DNA from 4 places in the Pseudomonas sp. MWU12-2319 genome. Region 2 is predicted to be linked to each of the others. Evidence: predicted binding sites of a transcription regulator. Region 2 holds the regulator's gene; each other region holds the start of a gene.
What was found. Region 2 encodes FliA, which starts transcription of late flagellar genes. Its sites were predicted from a motif close to CTAAAGTTTNNNNNNNNNNNGCCGNTAA; they were not measured.
Positions count from the first base shown of each region.

Region 1: a site for FliA is predicted at 2,766-2,793, ahead of M5C01_RS25315 (methyl-accepting chemotaxis protein). Genes of this name have one in related genera too.
Region 3: a site for FliA is predicted at 2,860-2,887, ahead of M5C01_RS06090 (methyl-accepting chemotaxis protein). Genes of this name have one in related genera too.
Region 4: a site for FliA is predicted at 2,776-2,803, ahead of M5C01_RS12695 (methyl-accepting chemotaxis protein). Genes of this name have one in related genera too.

Region 1 covers NZ_JALJES010000017.1:150,344-154,750, reverse strand. The annotation lists gene M5C01_RS25325 (putative hydro-lyase) at 1-450, shown strand, start outside; gene M5C01_RS25320 (hypothetical protein) at 452-904, opposite strand; gene M5C01_RS25315 (methyl-accepting chemotaxis protein) at 1,027-2,649, opposite strand; gene M5C01_RS25310 (transporter) at 2,962-3,984, shown strand; gene M5C01_RS25305 (inorganic phosphate transporter) at 4,056-4,407, shown strand, end outside.
Region 2 covers NZ_JALJES010000002.1:4,645-9,051, forward strand. The annotation lists gene flhF (flagellar biosynthesis protein FlhF) at 1-653, shown strand, start outside; gene fleN (flagellar synthesis regulator FleN) at 775-1,608, shown strand; gene fliA (RNA polymerase sigma factor FliA) at 1,605-2,345, shown strand; gene M5C01_RS02745 (chemotaxis response regulator CheY) at 2,518-2,889, shown strand; gene M5C01_RS02750 (protein phosphatase CheZ) at 2,912-3,700, shown strand; gene M5C01_RS02755 (chemotaxis protein CheA) at 3,715-4,407, shown strand, end outside.
Region 3 covers NZ_JALJES010000003.1:110,402-114,808, forward strand. The annotation lists gene ggt (gamma-glutamyltransferase) at 1-1,129, shown strand, start outside; gene M5C01_RS06085 (phospholipid carrier-dependent glycosyltransferase) at 1,247-2,713, shown strand; gene M5C01_RS06090 (methyl-accepting chemotaxis protein) at 2,976-4,407, shown strand, end outside.
Region 4 covers NZ_JALJES010000006.1:268,444-272,850, forward strand. The annotation lists gene M5C01_RS12680 (bifunctional sulfate adenylyltransferase/adenylylsulfate kinase) at 1-21, opposite strand, end outside; partial or broken gene M5C01_RS12685 (class I fructose-bisphosphate aldolase) at 391-927, shown strand; gene M5C01_RS12690 (CocE/NonD family hydrolase) at 888-2,453, opposite strand; gene M5C01_RS12695 (methyl-accepting chemotaxis protein) at 2,888-4,407, shown strand, end outside.

The DNA.
Region 1 (4,407 bases), on a different contig from region 2:
GTGGCCTTCGCCATCGGTTGCTCCTTCTCCTTCGAGCAACCCTTGCTGGAGGCCGGCATCGATCTGCGTCACGTCAAATTGGGCCGCAACGTGGCGATGTTCCAGACCAATATCGATACCCGCCCCACCGAACGTCTGCGGGGCAAGCTGGTGGTGAGCATGCGACCGTTGAAGGCCGCCGACGCCATTCGGGCAGTGCAGATCACCGGACGCATGCCCAATGTGCATGGCGCGCCGGTGCACATCGGCGACCCGCGACTGATCGGCATCCACGACCTCGGTGCACCGGACTACGGTGACGCCGTGCCGCTGGCCGACGATGAACTTCCAGTGTTCTGGGCCTGCGGCGTGACCCCGCAATCGGTGGTGCAGGCGTCACGCCCACCGTTATGCATTACCCATGCGCCGGGCTGCATGCTGGTGAGCGATCTGCACAACCACAGCCTTTGACTCAGGCCGTGGTGTTTACCGAAGTGCCCGAGGTGCTGCTGCCCTCGGCCTGCAAGGCAGTGGTCAGGGCAGCGCTGACGGTGGAAATGGAACCGGCAATGGAAGACACCTGCGACTGCGCGGCCGCGAGCAAGGTGGCCTTGGCGTCCGGGTCTCCCTTGCTGTCCTGGGCTTTCTGCATTTGCAGCTCCGCTTGCTGCAGCTGCTTTTGCAGATCGGCCAATTGCTTTTGCAGCTGCTGGACCTCCTGGGAGGAAGTACTGGTGCTGGAGCTGTCGCTGCTGCTACCGGAGGCGCCGCCGGCGCCCGCCGGTTGGCTAGCGCCGGCCTGGGTGGTGCTCGCAGCTCCGGTGGCGCTGGTGCTGGTGGTGTCAGTAGCGGTGGTGCCGGTGGTCTTGTTGGTGCTGCTGGTGGTAAGGGTTGGGGCAATGGTGACCGAAGTAATGCTGACCATGGGGATCTCCCGATTCAGTTATGGGCAGTCATGTCATCGACAACCTTTCAACATGATTGAGATCGATTCTGTATCACACGTGTCAGCGTCCCGATACAAGGCCACATCCCTGTGGCCGCGAATCAGGCCCCGAGGCGCGCCGTCACATCATTCAACTGTCCCGACAAGCCGTGCAGGTTCTGGCTCGCAGCCTCGGTGCGCTTGACGTTGTCCAGGTTGGTACTGGCAATGGCGGTGATCTCGGTCAGGTTGCGCGAGATGTCTTCGGCCACCGAGGTCTGCTCTTCGGCGGCGGTAGCGATCTGACGGTTCATGTCGCGGATCGCTTCCACCGCGGTAGTGATGCGTTCGAGCATGGCCCCGGCCTCGGTCACCTGCTCGACGCTCTCCTCACTGCGGGCCTGCCCGCCTTCGATAGCCTGGGCCGCGTCCACCGCACCGGTCTGGACCGAATGGATGATCTGGTTGATCTCGATGATCGACGCCGCGGTGCGCTGGGCCAGGCTGCGCACCTCATCGGCGACCACGGCAAAGCCGCGTCCGGCCTCACCGGCACGGGCGGCCTCGATGGCGGCGTTGAGCGCCAGCAGGTTGGTCTGTTCGGCAATCCCGCGAATCACTTCCAGCACCTTGCCGACCCGTCCGCTGTCGGCTTCCAGGCGCCGGATGACCGTGGCGGTGGAGGTGATTTCGCCACGCATGCGGGTAATGGTCTCGATGGTCGATTGCATCACCAACTCGCCCTGCTGGGCCGCGCGATCGGCATCATCCGCCGCTGTAGCGGCATCTCCGGCATGGCGAGCGACCTCCTGGGCGGTGGCGGACATTTCGGTCATCGCCGTGGCCACCTGGTCGGTCCGTTCGAATTGTTCGTGGGTGCCGTTGGCCATCAGGCCGGCAATCGACTTCAGTTCGCCGCTGGCGCTGTCCAGGTCCGAGGTACTGCGCTTGAGATGGCTGAAGGTTTCGGCCAGGAAGTCGCGCAAGGTGTTCGCCGCTACCGCCAGGTGTCCCAGTTCGTCCTGGCGATCGGCATTCACCCTGTTGTCGAACTTGCCATGGCTCAATTGCGCCACGTAGTCGATCAGGCGACGGATCGGTTCCACCAGATTGCGGTTGACCAGCCACAGGCTCAACAGACCAATCAACAACCCGGAAATCACCAGCACAACGATGCCGACCCAGATCGTCCGCTCGGCCTGGGCACTGATAGCTTGCGACTGCTCATCACCCTGCTGGCGCAACTGCGCGACCAGGTTCTTCATCTGCTCGCTGGCCGCGCGGTCGACGCCCTTGACCGCCTGGTCACCGGCGCTCGCATCGGACCCGGCGGCCAGATAGGCCTCGCGACCTTTCAGATAGGCGCTGCCCAGCACCTGGTGTGCATCACGCAGTTGCTCGATCTGCGACTTGAGCCGTGCATCCATGCCAGGCTGGTTGATCAGACGACCGAGGATGTCCTGCACATCGCGCTGACGCGCTTCAAACTGCGACCAGTAACGGTTGAGGTCCTCAGGCTGCTTGCCACGCAGCAGGACATCCTTCCACTCCTGCACCTGTGCTTTGAATTGCACATTGGCCTCGTCGATCAAATGCGAGGTGCGCAAGGGTCCGGCGAGTAAATCCCGATAATCCTGAACGCCATTGGACAAGAGGTGAAAACAGGTCAGCGCGATCAGCAACATGGCGATCAGACTGCCGCTCAGGAGTGTGAGCAGTTGTGCTCTCAAGGATTTTTTCAGCATGGGGGCAGTCTCGGAACAAGCATGGAGCGTTCCCCGTGGGGAGCGCAAGCAGTCGAAACTTCCCTGTCAGCGACAACCGGGCACACGGCCAAATAGAGGATGGCTTACATCTCATAACATCGGCGTATAGCCACGACGCTTGAGTCGAGTCGACCATCGGTCAATACAGCGCAAGATGCCCAGCGGCCTGTTGGAAAAAGCTCAGCCCCCGCCAGAACAGAACTCGTCACAAAACTGTCAAAAAGCCTTGCGATGATGAGCTCCGCGAATCTGTAAAAAAATGTTTCAGGCATTCCCCTTCAGCGAGCCTCCATGAATCACAGCCTTGACCAAAGCCATCGTGACCCGGATCTGTTCGGCCTGCTTTACGGCTTTCGCTTCCGCACCGGCGAACGAGGTCAGGAAATAGACTCGGCCACGGCCCTGCAATGCCTGCAACAACCGGAAGATCCCGATGAATTTATCTGGCTGCACCTGAACCTGGCACACGCCGCCTGCGAGCGCTGGATGAAGACCCACCTGTCGTTGCCCGACGAGTTTTTCGAGGCCCTGCACGAAGGCTCGCGCTCGACCCGTATCGAACACGTCGACAACGCCTTGCTGGCGGTGGTCAACGACGTGGTGTTCAACCTCAGCAGCATGGTCTCCTCGGACATCTCCACGCTGTGGGTCTGCGCCCGCAGCAAACTGTTGATCAGCGCGCGCCTGCAACCCCTGCACTCGGTGGACAAGCTGCGCTCCTCGGTCAAGGCCGGCGAACGCTTTCGCTCGCCGCTGGAACTGCTGGTGCACCTGCTGCGCGACCAGGGTGAAGTGCTGACCCAGATCGTGCGCAAGACCAGCACCAGCGTCGACCAGATCGAAGACCAGTTGCTGGCCTTGCGCCTGAGCAACAACCGCGCCGAACTCGGTGCCATGCGCCGGATACTGGTACGCCTGCAACGCCTGCTGGCCCTGGAGCCGGGCTCGTTGCTGCGGCTGCTCAACCGTCCGCCGCAATGGTTGCAGAAGGAAGACGTCAAGGAACTGCGCAAATCCACCGAGGAGTTCTCGCTGATCCTCAGCGATCTGGAAGCCCTCGGCGAACGGATCAAGCTGTTGCAGGAAGAGATCGCCGCCAGCCTCAACGAACAGAGCAACCGCACCCTCTTCACCCTGACCGTGGTGACCGTCCTGGCACTGCCGATCAACATCATTGCCGGCTTCTTCGGCATGAACGTCGGCGGCATCCCGCTGGCGGGCGACCCGGAAGGTTTCTGGATCCTGGTAGCGCTGGTCGTGACCTTCACCTTGCTGGCCGGGCGCTGGGCATTTCGCAAACGTCAGGATTACTGATCTGGCGCAGTCAGCCTGTAACATTCAGCAACGAATATGACTGGCATCCGTTCTCAAAAAGGATTCCCGGTATGGCCATCCCTTCATCGACTGCTGCCTCGTCCGCCCAGGGCGAAGGCAACCCCCTGCTCGAAAGCAAACCCCGCGTCTTCACCGCGGTGATCTTTTTCGCGGTACTGGCCATGGGCTTGCTGTTCACCGCCTACAGCCTGATGCATGACATGCATGACTTCGGCACCGTGGTCACCACCTGGACACCGTTCCTGCTACTCGGCGTGGCGCTGCTGATCGCCCTCGGCTTCGAGTTCGTCAACGGTTTCCACGACACCGCCAACGCCGTGGCCACCGTGATCTACACCAACTCCCTGCCGGCGCATTTCGCGGTGGTCTGGTCCGGCTGCTTCAACTTCCTCGGCGTGCTGC
Region 2 (4,407 bases):
CCATGGTCGGCCCGGCCGGCATGGGCAAGACCACCACCCTGGCCAAGCTGGCGGCGCGTTATGTGCTCAAGTACGGCGCGCAGAACATCGCGCTGGTGAGCATGGACAGCTTCCGTATCGGTGCCCAGGAGCAACTCAAGACCCTGGGGCGGATCCTCAACGTCTCGGTGACCCATGTCGACCCGGGCCAGTCCCTGGCCCAGGCCCTCGACCCGCTGCTGCGCAAGCGCGTGGTGCTGATCGATACCGCCGGCCTGCAGGCCAGCGATCCGGCGTTGCGCATGCAACTGGAAAGCCTGGCCGGACGCGGGATCAAGGCGAAGAATTATCTGGTCCTGGCCACCACCAGCCAGAAACAGGTGCTGACCGCCGCCTACCACAGCTACAAGCGCTGCGGGCTGGCCGGTTGCATCCTGACTAAACTTGATGAAACGGCGAGCCTCGGCGAAGTGCTGAGCCTGGCCATCAGTCACGAATTACCAGTGGCCTACCTGACCGACGGGCCACGCATTCCGGATGATCTACACCTGCCGCGCCGGCATCAATTGGTGTCCAGGGCGGTCAGTGTGCAAATGCAGGAAGAACCCAGCGAGGAAGCCATGGCCGATATGTTCGCTGATATCTACCACAGCCCGTCAAAACGGGTGGGTTGAGATGAGTATTCAGACGTTGCAAATTACCTACATCGATGGTCTGCCACGCATTGTTCCGACAAGTGAACGCGCAGCCAGTTATGTGGCCTTCCGTCTAAGCAAGACAAGGTAAGAAGAGAACATGGGCAGCATGCATCCCGTACAGGTGATCGCGGTGACCGGCGGCAAAGGTGGCGTCGGGAAGACCAACGTGTCAGTGAATTTATCCCTGGCCCTGGCTGAGCTTGGCCGGCGCGTCATGCTGCTGGATGCGGATCTGGGGCTGGCGAATGTCGACGTCCTGCTGGGCCTGACACCCAAACGTACCCTGGCCGACGTGGTCGAAGGCCGCTGTGAGCTGCGCGATGTGCTGTTGCAAGGCCCGGGCGGGATTCGTATCGTGCCGGCGGCCTCGGGGACCCAGAGCATGGTGCACCTGAGCCCGGCGCAGCATGCCGGCCTGATCCAGGCATTCAGCGATATCGGCGACAACCTCGACGTGCTGGTGATCGACACCGCCGCGGGCATTGGTGAGTCGGTGGTCAGCTTCGTCCGCGCGGCCCAGGAAGTGCTGCTGGTGGTCTGCGACGAGCCGACATCGATCACCGATGCCTACGCCTTGATCAAGTTGCTCAACCGCGACTACGGCATGAACCGCTTCCGCGTGCTGGCCAACATGGCCCAGAGCCCGCAGGAAGGCCGCAACCTGTTCGCCAAGTTGACCAAGGTCACGGATCGTTTCCTGGACGTGGCCTTACAATACGTCGGCGCCGTTCCCTATGACGAGTGTGTGCGCAAGGCCGTGCAAAAGCAGCGTGCGGTCTATGAGGCATTCCCTCGTTCGAAATGTGCCTTGGCGTTCAAGGCTATCGCTCAGAAGGTCGACACCTGGCCGCTTCCCGCCAATCCACGGGGGCACCTGGAGTTTTTCGTCGAGCGTCTGGTGCATCAAACGAGTGCGGGACCGGTGCTATGACTGCCAGTGGCTATCGCATGTATTCCAAGTCGTCGCGTGACAGCCAATATGAATTGATTGAACGTTACGCACCGTTGGTCAAACGTATCGCCTATCACCTGCTGGCGCGGTTGCCGGCCAGTGTCCAGGTCGAGGATCTGATCCAGGCCGGGATGATCGGGCTACTGGAAGTCTCGACCAAGTACGACGCGAGCAAGGGGGCCAGTTTCGAGACCTATGCCGGCATTCGTATCCGCGGCGCGATGCTCGATGAAGTGCGCAAGGGCGACTGGGCACCACGTTCGGTACACCGCAATACCCGTATGGTCAGTGACGCAATTCGCGCAATTGAAGCAAAAACCGGCCGTGACGCTAAAGATCACGAGGTTGCAGCCGAACTCCAATTGAGTCTCGACGATTATTACGGGATTTTGAACGATACCTTGGGCAGCCGCCTGTTCAGTTTCGACGACCTGTTGCAGGACGGCGACCATGAAGGGCTGCACGAGGACGGCGCAAGTACTCATCTCGAGCCGTCGCGCGACCTGGAGGATGAACGCTTCCAGGCAGCGCTGGCGGATGCGATTGCCAATTTGCCGGAGCGTGAGCGACTGGTCTTGGCGCTGTACTACGACGAGGAGCTGAACCTCAAGGAAATTGGTGAGGTGCTGGGGGTCAGCGAGTCGCGAGTCAGCCAGTTACACAGCCAGTGCGCGGCCCGTTTGCGGGGGCGTTTGGGGGAGTGGCGAGCGCGCTGAGGGCAGTGTGGGAACACTGCGAACGAGACCGGCAAGGCGTTTGACGTCTTGCGGGTGACTCGGCCGGATGGCGTTTCCATGCAGTCGTTGAGTGCTGTGCCGAATTGATTGAACAGCGCGTCCAGGTGCTGTACGCGTTTAAGACTGCTTGGAGGTCGAATTGGACAAGAACATGAAAATCCTCATCGTTGATGATTTTTCAACGATGCGGCGGATCATCAAGAACCTGTTGCGTGACCTCGGGTTCACCAACACGGTTGAGGCGGACGACGGTACTACCGCGATTCCCGTCCTCAACAGCGGTAGCATCGACTTTCTGGTCACCGACTGGAACATGCCCGGCATGACCGGTATCGATCTGCTGCGCCACGTGCGCGCCGATGAAAAGCTCAAGCACCTGCCGGTGCTGATGGTGACCGCTGAAGCCAAGCGCGAGCAGATCATCGAAGCTGCCCAGGCCGGTGTAAACGGCTATGTGGTCAAACCATTCACGGCCCAGGCGTTGAAAGAGAAGATCGAGAAGATCTTCGAACGCATCGGTTGATGAAGTCCACCACGGGGGCGCTATGGAGCACAACGAATCTTCACTGGGTGATTTTGAACTAACCCTGAAAAAACATGCCCGCGAGCTGGTCGACAGCCTTGAAAAAGGCCGGTTTGGCGACGCGGTGCAAATGATCCATGAGCTGAATCAGACCCGTGACCGTGGCCTGTACCTGGAAGTCGGCAAGCTCACCCGCGAATTGCACAGCGCCATTGTCAACTTCCAGATCGACCCGCATATGCCGCAGGCCGAGGAAGTGTCGCAGATCACCGACGCCACCGAGCGCCTGTCCTATGTGGTCAGGCTGACCGAAGCGGCGGCCAATCGCACCATGGACCTGGTGGAGAGTGCGACCCCGAGGATCACTGGCCTGAACGTCGAGGCCAAGGCCCTGGGCGCCGACTGGGGCCGTTTCATGCGGCGCGAAGTCGGTGCCCAGGAGTTTCGCGAGCTGGCGCGGCGGGTCGAGACGTTCCTGTCCCGCAGCGAGCAGGAAACCCGCGCTGTTTCGAGCGAGCTGAACGATATTCTGCTGGCCCAGGATTACCAGGACCTTACCGGCCAGGTGATCAAGCGCGTGACCCAGATGGTCACCGAAGTGGAAAGCAATCTGCTCAAATTGGTGCTGATGGCCAGTCAGGTCGACCGCTTTGCCGGTATCGAACATGACCGCGATGCGCTTCTTGCCGAAAAAGACCCACAAAAACAGATGGCCCAGGGTGAAGGTCCGCAGATTCATGCCGATAAACGTGAAGACGTTATGTCCGGTCAGGACGATGTCGACGATTTGCTTTCCAGTCTTGGATTCTAGGAGCACCCAAACACATGAGCTTCGGCGCCGATGAAGAGATCCTTCAGGATTTTCTGGTTGAGGCCGGCGAGATTCTGGAGCAACTGTCCGAACAACTGGTCGAGCTGGAAAGCCGGCCAGATGATGCGGATCTGCTCAATGCAATCTTTCGCGGTTTTCACACTGTAAAAGGGGGCGCCGGCTTCCTCCAGCTCAACGAGCTGGTGGAGTGCTGTCACATCGCCGAGAACGTGTTCGACATCCTGCGCAAGGGGGAGCGACGCGTCGACTCGGAGCTGATGGACGTGGTCCTGGAAGCGCTGGATGCGGTGAACGGCATGTTCAGCGAAGTCCGTGAACGTGGCCCGATCACTGCGGCCACCCCGGAGCTGCTGGCGGCCTTGGCGCGCCTGGCGGAACCGGCGGGTGCCGAGGAAGTGGCCGCGCCAGTGGCCGAAGTGGCGGAGCCGGAACCGGTCGCTGAAAGCGAATCCGGCGACATCACCGATAACGAATTCGAAATGCTGCTCGACTCCCTGAACAGCGTCAAGGCCGAAGCCGAGGCGCCCAAAGCGGTGGCTGCGGTACAAGGCGAGGCCGGTGGCGATGAAATCACCGACGCCGAGTTCGAGTCCCTGCTCGATCAGTTGCACGGCAAGGGCCAGTTCGCGCCGGATGCCGTGGCGGCGCCCACTCCGCCGGCAGCACCGGCGGCGGCCAGCGGTGGG
Region 3 (4,407 bases), on a different contig from region 2:
CGCCGTGCTCAAACGCATCGCCAACGAAGGCACCGACGCACTCTACAAGGGTGTCATCGCCGAGGAGATCGTCGCGGCGGTCAATGGCAGCACCAACCCCGGAACGCTCTCGCTGGCCGACCTGCAAGGCTATCAAGCCAAGGAGCGCACGCCGGTGTGCTCCGACTACAAACAATGGCAGCTCTGCGGCATGCCGCCACCGTCCTCCGGCGGCATCGCCATCGCGCAGATCTTCGGCACCTTGCAGGCCCTGGAAGCGCAGGACAAACGCCAGGCCCTGGCCGCACTCGGCCCGCTGAAAAGCTCAAGTCCCGCCGGTCTCGAACCGAGCCCGCAGGCCGTGCACCTGATCGCCGAAGCCGATCGCCTGGCCTACGCCGACCGTGGCCTGTATGTCGCCGACAGCGATTTCATCCCGGTCCCGGTTGCCGGCTTGATCGACCCCGGCTACCTCGCCAGCCGCGCGCGCCTGATCGGCGAACGCAGCCTGGGCAAGGCCGAGCCCGGGGTACCGGCCGGCATCCAGGTGGCCCTGGCGCCGGACCGCTCGCCGATGCGCATTTCCACCTCGCAGATCGTCGCCGTGGACGACCAGGGCAGCGCCGTGTCGATGACCACCACGGTGGAAAGCTCGTTCGGCTCGCACCTGATGGTCGAGGGTTTTATCCTCAACAACCAGTTGACCGACTTTTCCTTCGTGCCCAGCGAAGACGGCAAGCCGGTGGCCAACCGTGTCGAAGCGGGCAAGCGTCCACGCTCGTCGATGGCGCCGACCCTGGTGTTCGACCGCAAGAGCGGCGAGTTCCTCGGCACCGTCGGCTCGCCCGGCGGCTCACAGATCATCGAGTACGTTTCCAAGACCCTGGCCGGCCTGCTGGACTGGAAACTCGACCCACAGTCGGCCATCAACCTGCCCAACTTCGGCAGCCGCAACGGCCCCACCGAACTGGAGCAGGGCCTGTTCTCGCCGCAATTGGTGAAGGCACTGCAGGACAAGGGCCACGTCGTCAGCGAGATGGACATGACCAGCGGCACCCAGGCGATCATGCGCGTGCGTGATGCCAAGGGTCTGTCGTCATGGGCCGGTGGCGCCGACCCTCGCCGCGAAGGTGAAGCCTTGGGTGACTGAAACATTCAGACATACCCTGAGGCGACCGCTCTTCACAATATGTTGAGAAATCGCCCCGTATACTTTTTCAATCAACAGATTGCCTTGCGGCCCGCTTCCTCTCTATTCGGTATCACTATGCGAATGACACGCCCCTTCCTGATCCTGCTCTTGATGAGCGGCCTACTGTTCTTTTTCGGACTGGGTAACCATGAGCTGCAAGGCTCCACCGAATCCCGGGTAGCCGGGATCGCGATGGAAATGCACCTGACCCGGGATTGGGTCACCCCGCACCTGCTGGGCGAGCCCTTCCTGGAAAAACCACCGTTGAGCCTCTGGCTCGATGCCGGCGCCATCCAGTTGTTTGGCGGCACGCCTCTGGCCGTGCGCCTGGCCTCGGCCTTCGCCGGCCTGTTCACGGTGCTCGCGCTGTTTGCATTCCTGCGCAAGATCGGGCGTCCGAGCGTGCTGGCCTGGACCGCCGCCGCCATGCTCGCCACCATGGCCAGCTACCTGGGCAACGCACGCCAGGTCGGCGAAGACGCACTGCTCAGCCTCGGGGTGACCCTGGCCCTGCTGGCCTTCTTCCGCGCCACCGAGCAACGCACACAAGGCAAGCCAACCCTGGCGGCGTGGTGTGTCTTCGCCCTGGGCATCGTGATCTCGACCCTGAGCAAGGGCGTACTGGGCCTAGCCCTGCCGGGTATCGTGATTTTCGTCTACCTGGTGAGCCAAAGCCTGATCGACAGACGCTTCAGCTTCGGCGACTGGCTGCGCCCGGCGCTGTTCACCGCGCTAGGGCTGATTCCCCTGCTGATCTGGCTGGTGCTGCTCTACCAGCGCGGCGGCATGCAAGCCGTCGGTGAAGTGCTGTGGGCCAACAGCGTGGGCCGCTTCAGCGGATCCTTCACCGCCGCCGGGCACTACGAGCCGTTCTACTACTACCTGGCCAAGCTGCCGGAATCCTTCCTGCCCTGGAACCTGCTGGTGTACCTGGGCCTGTGGAACCTGCGCAAGCGCCTGGTAGCCAATCGTCACCTGTTGTTCGCGACCGTCTGGATCCTGGCCCAGTTCACCCTGCTGACCCTGGCTTCCAGCAAGCGCATGGTCTACCTGATGTCCATGGCCCCAGCCGCCGCCATCATCGCCGCCGAATACTCGCTGGTGATTCTCGAATGGCTGCGTCGGCGCTCGGCCACCTCGCCGTTCAGCGCCAAGCTGGTGAAACATCATCGTCCGCTGGCGATGGGGCTGATGGCACTGGTGGTCGTCGGCTACCTGGTAGTGGCGTCGCTGGAGTCGCGCTCCGACCTCAAGAACTCCTTCAAACCGCTGACCGACCAGGTCATCGAACTGCAGGCTCACGGCAAGCAGGTCGCCCTGTTCCAACCGGAGGAGCGACTGGCCTCCACCGTGTTCTATACCCAGCGCCAGCAGCAAGTGCTGATGACCGAAGCCGAGTTGACAGCCTTTCTCACAGCCTCGCCGAACAACGTGGTCATCGTCGACCAGGGGCTGAACGTGCCGACGCCGCCAGCGCCGATCAAGGTCCTGAGCACCATCACCATCGGCGGCAAGCGTCTGTATAATTTCTACGGCCAATAAATTGCCTCGCATGATCGAGCAGTAAAGAACCGGCGCCTTCGGAGCGCCGGTTTTTTTTGCCTGAAATCGACTTCACGAACAGGCAAACGACAAACAACGCTATCCTCGTCCTCACAACGCAGAAACATGCTGTATGACAAAATATCGTTCAGCTATTTGTGTTACCGCCGATAAAAGCTCTACCAACAAATTCAGCTGGCTCCAAAAACAACACCTTCCAGCCACCCGATAGCACGCAACACAACGTTCCTGGAGGAATTCGATGAATAGCTGGTTTGGCAATATCAGCGTCAACCTGAAACTTGGCCTGGGTTTCGGCTTGGTGCTGCTTCTGACCACCATCCTGGCCCTGACCGGCTGGAACAGCCTGGGTGGGCTGATCGACCGCAGCAACTGGATGAGCGACATCACCCAGCTCAACGCCTCGCTGACCAAACTGCGCGTGGCGCGCCTGCAATACATGCTGACCAACGGCGACGAAACCGCCGCCCAGAACGTCCAGGTCAACCTGCAAGCGTTCATCGATCAACAGCAGAAGCTGATCGGCAGTTTCAAGAGCCCGGAAAACCTCAAGCTGCTCAAGGAGCAGGCGGACCTCATCACGCAATACCAGCAATCGCTGAACAAGATGCGCGATGCCTATCGCACCGGTAACGGCGCCCGCCAGACCATGGGCGACAACGCCGATACCGTCAGCAAGCTGATCACCGCCATCAACGATCAGGTGCTGCGCATGCAACCTGGCGAGGAAGGCCGCTTCGAACGCTTCCAGGCCATCACCCGGGCCAAGGAACAGTTCCAGCTCACCCGCTATGAAGTGCGCGGTTACGCCGCCAACAGCAACCCGGACACCGAGCAGAAAGCCTTCAATCAACTGAGCGAAGCGATCGCCGGGCTCAAGGACCTGGAGCAAGCCTTCAGCAGCGCCGAACAAGGCTCCGTGACCCAGCTCGAGACGGCCCTGGGCAACTACCGCACCGCGTTGCAGGCCTACAAGTCCGCTAACGCCGCCGCCGTGCAGGCGCGCAAGGAAATGACCGACCAGGGCACCGACATCGTCACGCGCAGCGAAGCGCTGTATCAGATCCAGCTGGACCGGCGTGACAGCGAAAGCGCCCAGGCCCGTACCTTCCAACTGGGCAGTACGCTGCTGGCGTTGCTGGTGGGGATTCTCGCCGCCGTGGTCATCACCCGACAGATCACCCGCCCGATTCGCGAGACCCTCGGCGTGGTCGAACGCATTGCCGCCGGCGACCTGACCCACAACCTGGTGGTGACCCGCCGTGACGAGTTGGGCGTGTTGCAACAAGGCATCCAGCGCATGGGCAGCACCCTGCGTGACCTGATCAGCGGTATCCGCGATGGCGTCACCCAAATCGCCAGCGCCGCCGAGGAACTCTCGGCGGTCACCGAACAGACCAGCGCCGGGGTCAACAGCCAGAAGATCGAAACCGACCAGGTCGCCACTGCCATGCACGAAATGACCGCCACCGTTCAGGAGGTCGCGCGCAATGCCGAACAGGCCTCCCAGGCCGCCGCGGCCGCGGACGGTGAAGCCCGTGAAGGGGACAAGGTGGTCGGCGAAGCCATTGCCCAGATCGAACGCCTGGCCACCGAAGTGGTGCGTTCGACCGAAGCCATGAGCGTGCTGCAGAAGGAAAGCGACAAGATCGGTGCCGTCATGGACGTGATCA
Region 4 (4,407 bases), on a different contig from region 2:
CTTTTCTTTGTAGTTCTCCACGATAAGGCGCCCCTCTTTATTCGAATCGACCCAGTTTAGAGCGCACCAAAATCATGATGCGCGCACAATAAAATCAAAGAGTTGAATGCGAATTAACGGCGCTTTTGAGAGCGGGCAAGCTCGATTGCTTCGGCGTCCTTGCGCATGCGTTCATTTCCTTATATGGATATAGCTTTATGTAAGCCGAAGTAGAGCGTGATATCAAATGGCTGTCAATGCATGGGCATAGAACAAAACGGACTTGATGTTTTTTATCCTGAGTATTAACGGGTGTTCAGGGCTGGGGCAGCTCTTTGGTGAATCTGGCGCTTCGGCCATCTTCTACACTGTGGCCAGCCGCCGGAAATCCTCTATTAACAAGGCGTCTCATTCAGTGACGCCCTGGGCGCCGCGGGTGTTATTCCAGGCATCAAAGTGGACATGGGGGCAACGGATCTGGCCGCTCATCCAGGAGAAAAAATCACCGAGGGCCTGGACGGGCTGCGCAACCGGCTCAAGGAATACTTTCAAATGGGCGCCCGGTTTGCCAAGTGGCGTGCGGTCATCACCGTGGGGAGCGGCATTCCCAGCAGCGGTTGCATCGAGGCCAACGCCCAGGCGTTGGCCCGTTATGCCGCGTTGTGCCAGGAGGAGGGGCTGGTGCCCATCGTCGAGCCGGCTTTGGAGATCTGGCGCGGTGAGGAGGCGAATGTGGTGGCCGCTCAACAGGCGCTGTTACACAGACTCAGATGTAACCACACTGAGCATTCTCACCTACGATGCCCACCACCCCGAGGTGGCGATCATCGCACGATGGAACGCGTTATCAGAGCAGGTTGGAAACGACTAAATCACACAATGATCATCGGAACTGGCGCCTTTTTCAGTTACCTTTTCGACCATACGACCTCATCGTCGACCGCATAAGGTCGACAGTCTCGATGGGCTTTTGCACATTCATCCAAAGCAGTTTGCAGTGGTTCGTGACCGCCGGCCGATGCAGACCAGCCGCCATCGGGGGCGATGGTAAAAGCGCGTGGCTTTTTAAGTGCCAGAAACTTTCGATACCCGTCTCGGGCCGTTGTGCTGAGATAGGGAATAGCCGTCGTATCCTCTAGCGTCGCAAAATGCGTGGGGGGTGGAGTTTGTGCGGGTTTAACCCAAACTACGTCATTGTCCACGGCGTAGGGCCGGCAGTTTTTTCCCACTTTTTTACATTCGGCCAATCCCCTGCCAAGCGGATCAAAACCACCTTGCATTGAAGCAGCAGTGCCATCGCCAGCAATCAGAAAGGCGCGTGGAAGCTGTTTTGTTAGAAACTGTTGATAGGTTTGCCGGCCCTGATCGTTGATATACGGTACGGCATTCGCGTCATTGAGTGCCGCGAAATGTGTTGGTGGTGGAACCTGTGTCGGTAATCGCTTCACCCAGACCACTTCATTATCCACCGCGTAGGGGTAGCACGTGGCGCCTTTATTTTTACAGGCGCGAAGCCCGGCACCGAGCGGATCGAACCCACCATGCATGGAAGCGACGCCACCATTTTCGCCGATAAGGAAAGCGCGCGGCATGGATTGGGTCAAGAACTCTCGGTATTTCTGTCGATCCAGGTCGTTCGTAAGCGGCACGGCGCCAATATCCTCGATGGCGGCATACCGGGTTGGCGGCGGCGCAGGTACTGGCAGGTACTCGGGGTGGAGCGGTTGGTGAGGCAGCCCCAATTTGGCCAGGAAGGCGTCTACTTTAGCCCCCCAAATCGCCAGGCCTTCCGGAAAACCCAACAGGTTATGCGAGTCGTCCATGAAGTCGCCATACGCCACTAGTTCGGCCGCACCACCCGCTGCGGTATACCGCTCATAGACGGTGCGCCAGGTCGGCTCAGAAAACACTTTGTCATTGCTGCCATAAAACCAGATGGACGGAATGCTGGTATGTGCGCCGTTGTAGGCAGCGGCAACGGCCATACTTTGCTCCGAGGTGGCACAATCAGACTCTTTGAGCCCACCTGCAAAGTTAATCAGGCCTTTGACGTTAGGGATGTTGAGCGTGCCGAGTGCCAATGTGTTAAAGCCGCCAAAACTTTGGCCTGCGACAACAATGCGCCGACCATCGATGTAGGACTGTGCGGTCATATACTGGATGACTGCGCGGATGTCTTGGGCATTGCTGAGACCGGTCGCTATAAAGTCGCAACCATGGTGCTCTGGTTGTCCGCCCGATCCGGCAAAGCCACGCATCATGGGCAGCGCCACGGCATAACCGCGCGACAGAAAATAATAGGCGGAAAAAGTCAGGTGATAACGGGGATTATCCTTCGGCTTTTTTTTGCCATCGGAGCCGTGATTCATCACCACCAAGGGAAACGGGCCTGGGCCATTGGGCGTCAATATTGTCAGTTGCAGGGCAACAGGACGCTCGCTATCACCGGGAATATTGAGCACACGCTCATTCATGGAGGCCTCTGGCATCTTGCTGGCGTCAGGCTCTTCATTCGCGGCGTAGGCAGGATTAGTCCCTTGTAAAATGACATAAAACAAGAGGGCTATTATTTTTTTATATCGTGCTGGCATATAAGGTGCTCACTGCATCGTCCTGAGCGAAAGAGCCTCAGCACTTCTCAAGGGCTGTCTGTGAATGATGGCCAGCGATATTACCATTCCTCAAAGTGAACGTACCGCTCGTCAAGCGGCATATTGCCATTATTGGCCGGGGTGGTCGAGAAGCTGCCAAAGTACCAACGTGAGTGAGGTCGTCGGAGAGGCCAACAGGCTGAGCCTAAAGTTGGCCATTGACACGCCGATAACCGTTCAGGCCACCAAGAAACCGCCAAGATTGGTGCTCTGTGCAACGTATGCTTGAGTCCGTATAAAAATAAAAGAGGATAGCCATGACCATTCTTCAGCGAGTGATTGGCGGATTTGCCGTGTTGTTGGTGGTGTTGCTCACCATGGTCGGCATCAGCTATCAAAGCACCCACTCGATCAGCGAGCGCTTGACGATCATCACCGGCCAATCTGCGCCGTTGAGCCGGGCGGCCAGCGAGCTTTACGTTCATATTCTCAGGGCCAATCAGGCACTGTTGGCGGTTCTTATCAGCAACGACCCCAAGCAGATCGACGACGGCAAGCAGCCGTTCAACGACAGCCTGGTGCGCTTTACCCAATTGCTCGAGAGTATTCCGACCTATATCGGCGATCACCCGCAGCTACGCGACAACCTGACTCAACAACGCCAACTCAGTGCGGCTTATGTCGAACAGGCCCAGAGCCTGATGGAGACCCATCGCCAGTATGTGGCGCAAGTTGCCCTGACCCACGAGTTGCAAGGTTACAGCAGCAGCCAGGGAGTCCAGCTGACCAGCTATCTGCGCGATTATATCGCCCGTGAGCGCAGTGCCGGTGCCGATGAACACCTGGCCGCAGCGGAGAAGTTGCTGCTGGAAGTCAATAAGTCCTACGACAGTCTGGCCGCCCACGCCGCCAAGCCGGATATCGTGACCTTGCAGCGCCTGCTTAACCTGCAGGACGAGGTGATTAACTCGCGGGTCCAGGCATTTTTGGCGGTTGACCCCAGGGTAGGGCGCATCGTCGCGGTCATGGTCAACCGTTTGCTCAACGACCTGACCGGCAGTGATGGGCTGTATCGTGCCTTTCAGCAGGAAGCCAGCCTGGCCGACCATGTTCGCGAACAACGCCAGACGACGGAAACCCGCCTGCAGGCCACCCTGGACAAGATCGGCGAATTCGGTAGCCAGTCTCTTGACGTGGCCAGCGCGGCGAAGAGCGATGCCGACGCCACCATCAGCAACAGCCTCAGCCTGCTGTTGATCGTCTGTGTGCTGGCGGTGTTGGCCGCCTTGGTGATCGGGACGTGGGTGGCCTTCAGCCTGCGTCGGCCGCTGGCGGCCTTTCGCGAGGTGCTGAAGCAGCTTACCCGGGGTGACATGCGGGTGCGCTTCGATGTCAGTCGCAAAGATGAATTCGGTGAACTCGGCGGCTACCTCAACGAACTGACTCAGTCCTTGCAGACTACCTTCCGTGAGCTGATCGGCTCCGCCGATACCCTGGCCCAGTCCGCGAGCGATAACGCGGTGGTCAGCGAGCAGACCACACGGGTAGTGGATGAACAGAAAGATCGCCTGCATTCCGCTGCTTCGGCGATGACCGAGATGGAGAGTACCGTCGAAGAAGTCGCGCGGCGGGCGCAGGACACCCGTAGCGCGGTGGACGACACCAGCGAGCTGACCCACAAGGTGCAACAGCGAGTAGCCGAGACCATCGTCAATATCCGCCAGCAGGCCGAGCAGGTGAACAAGGCCTCGGCGGTCACCGACGAACTGCAGAAATATGGCCAGAACATCGACAGTATCGTCGATGCGATTCGCACCATTGCCGAACAGACCAACCT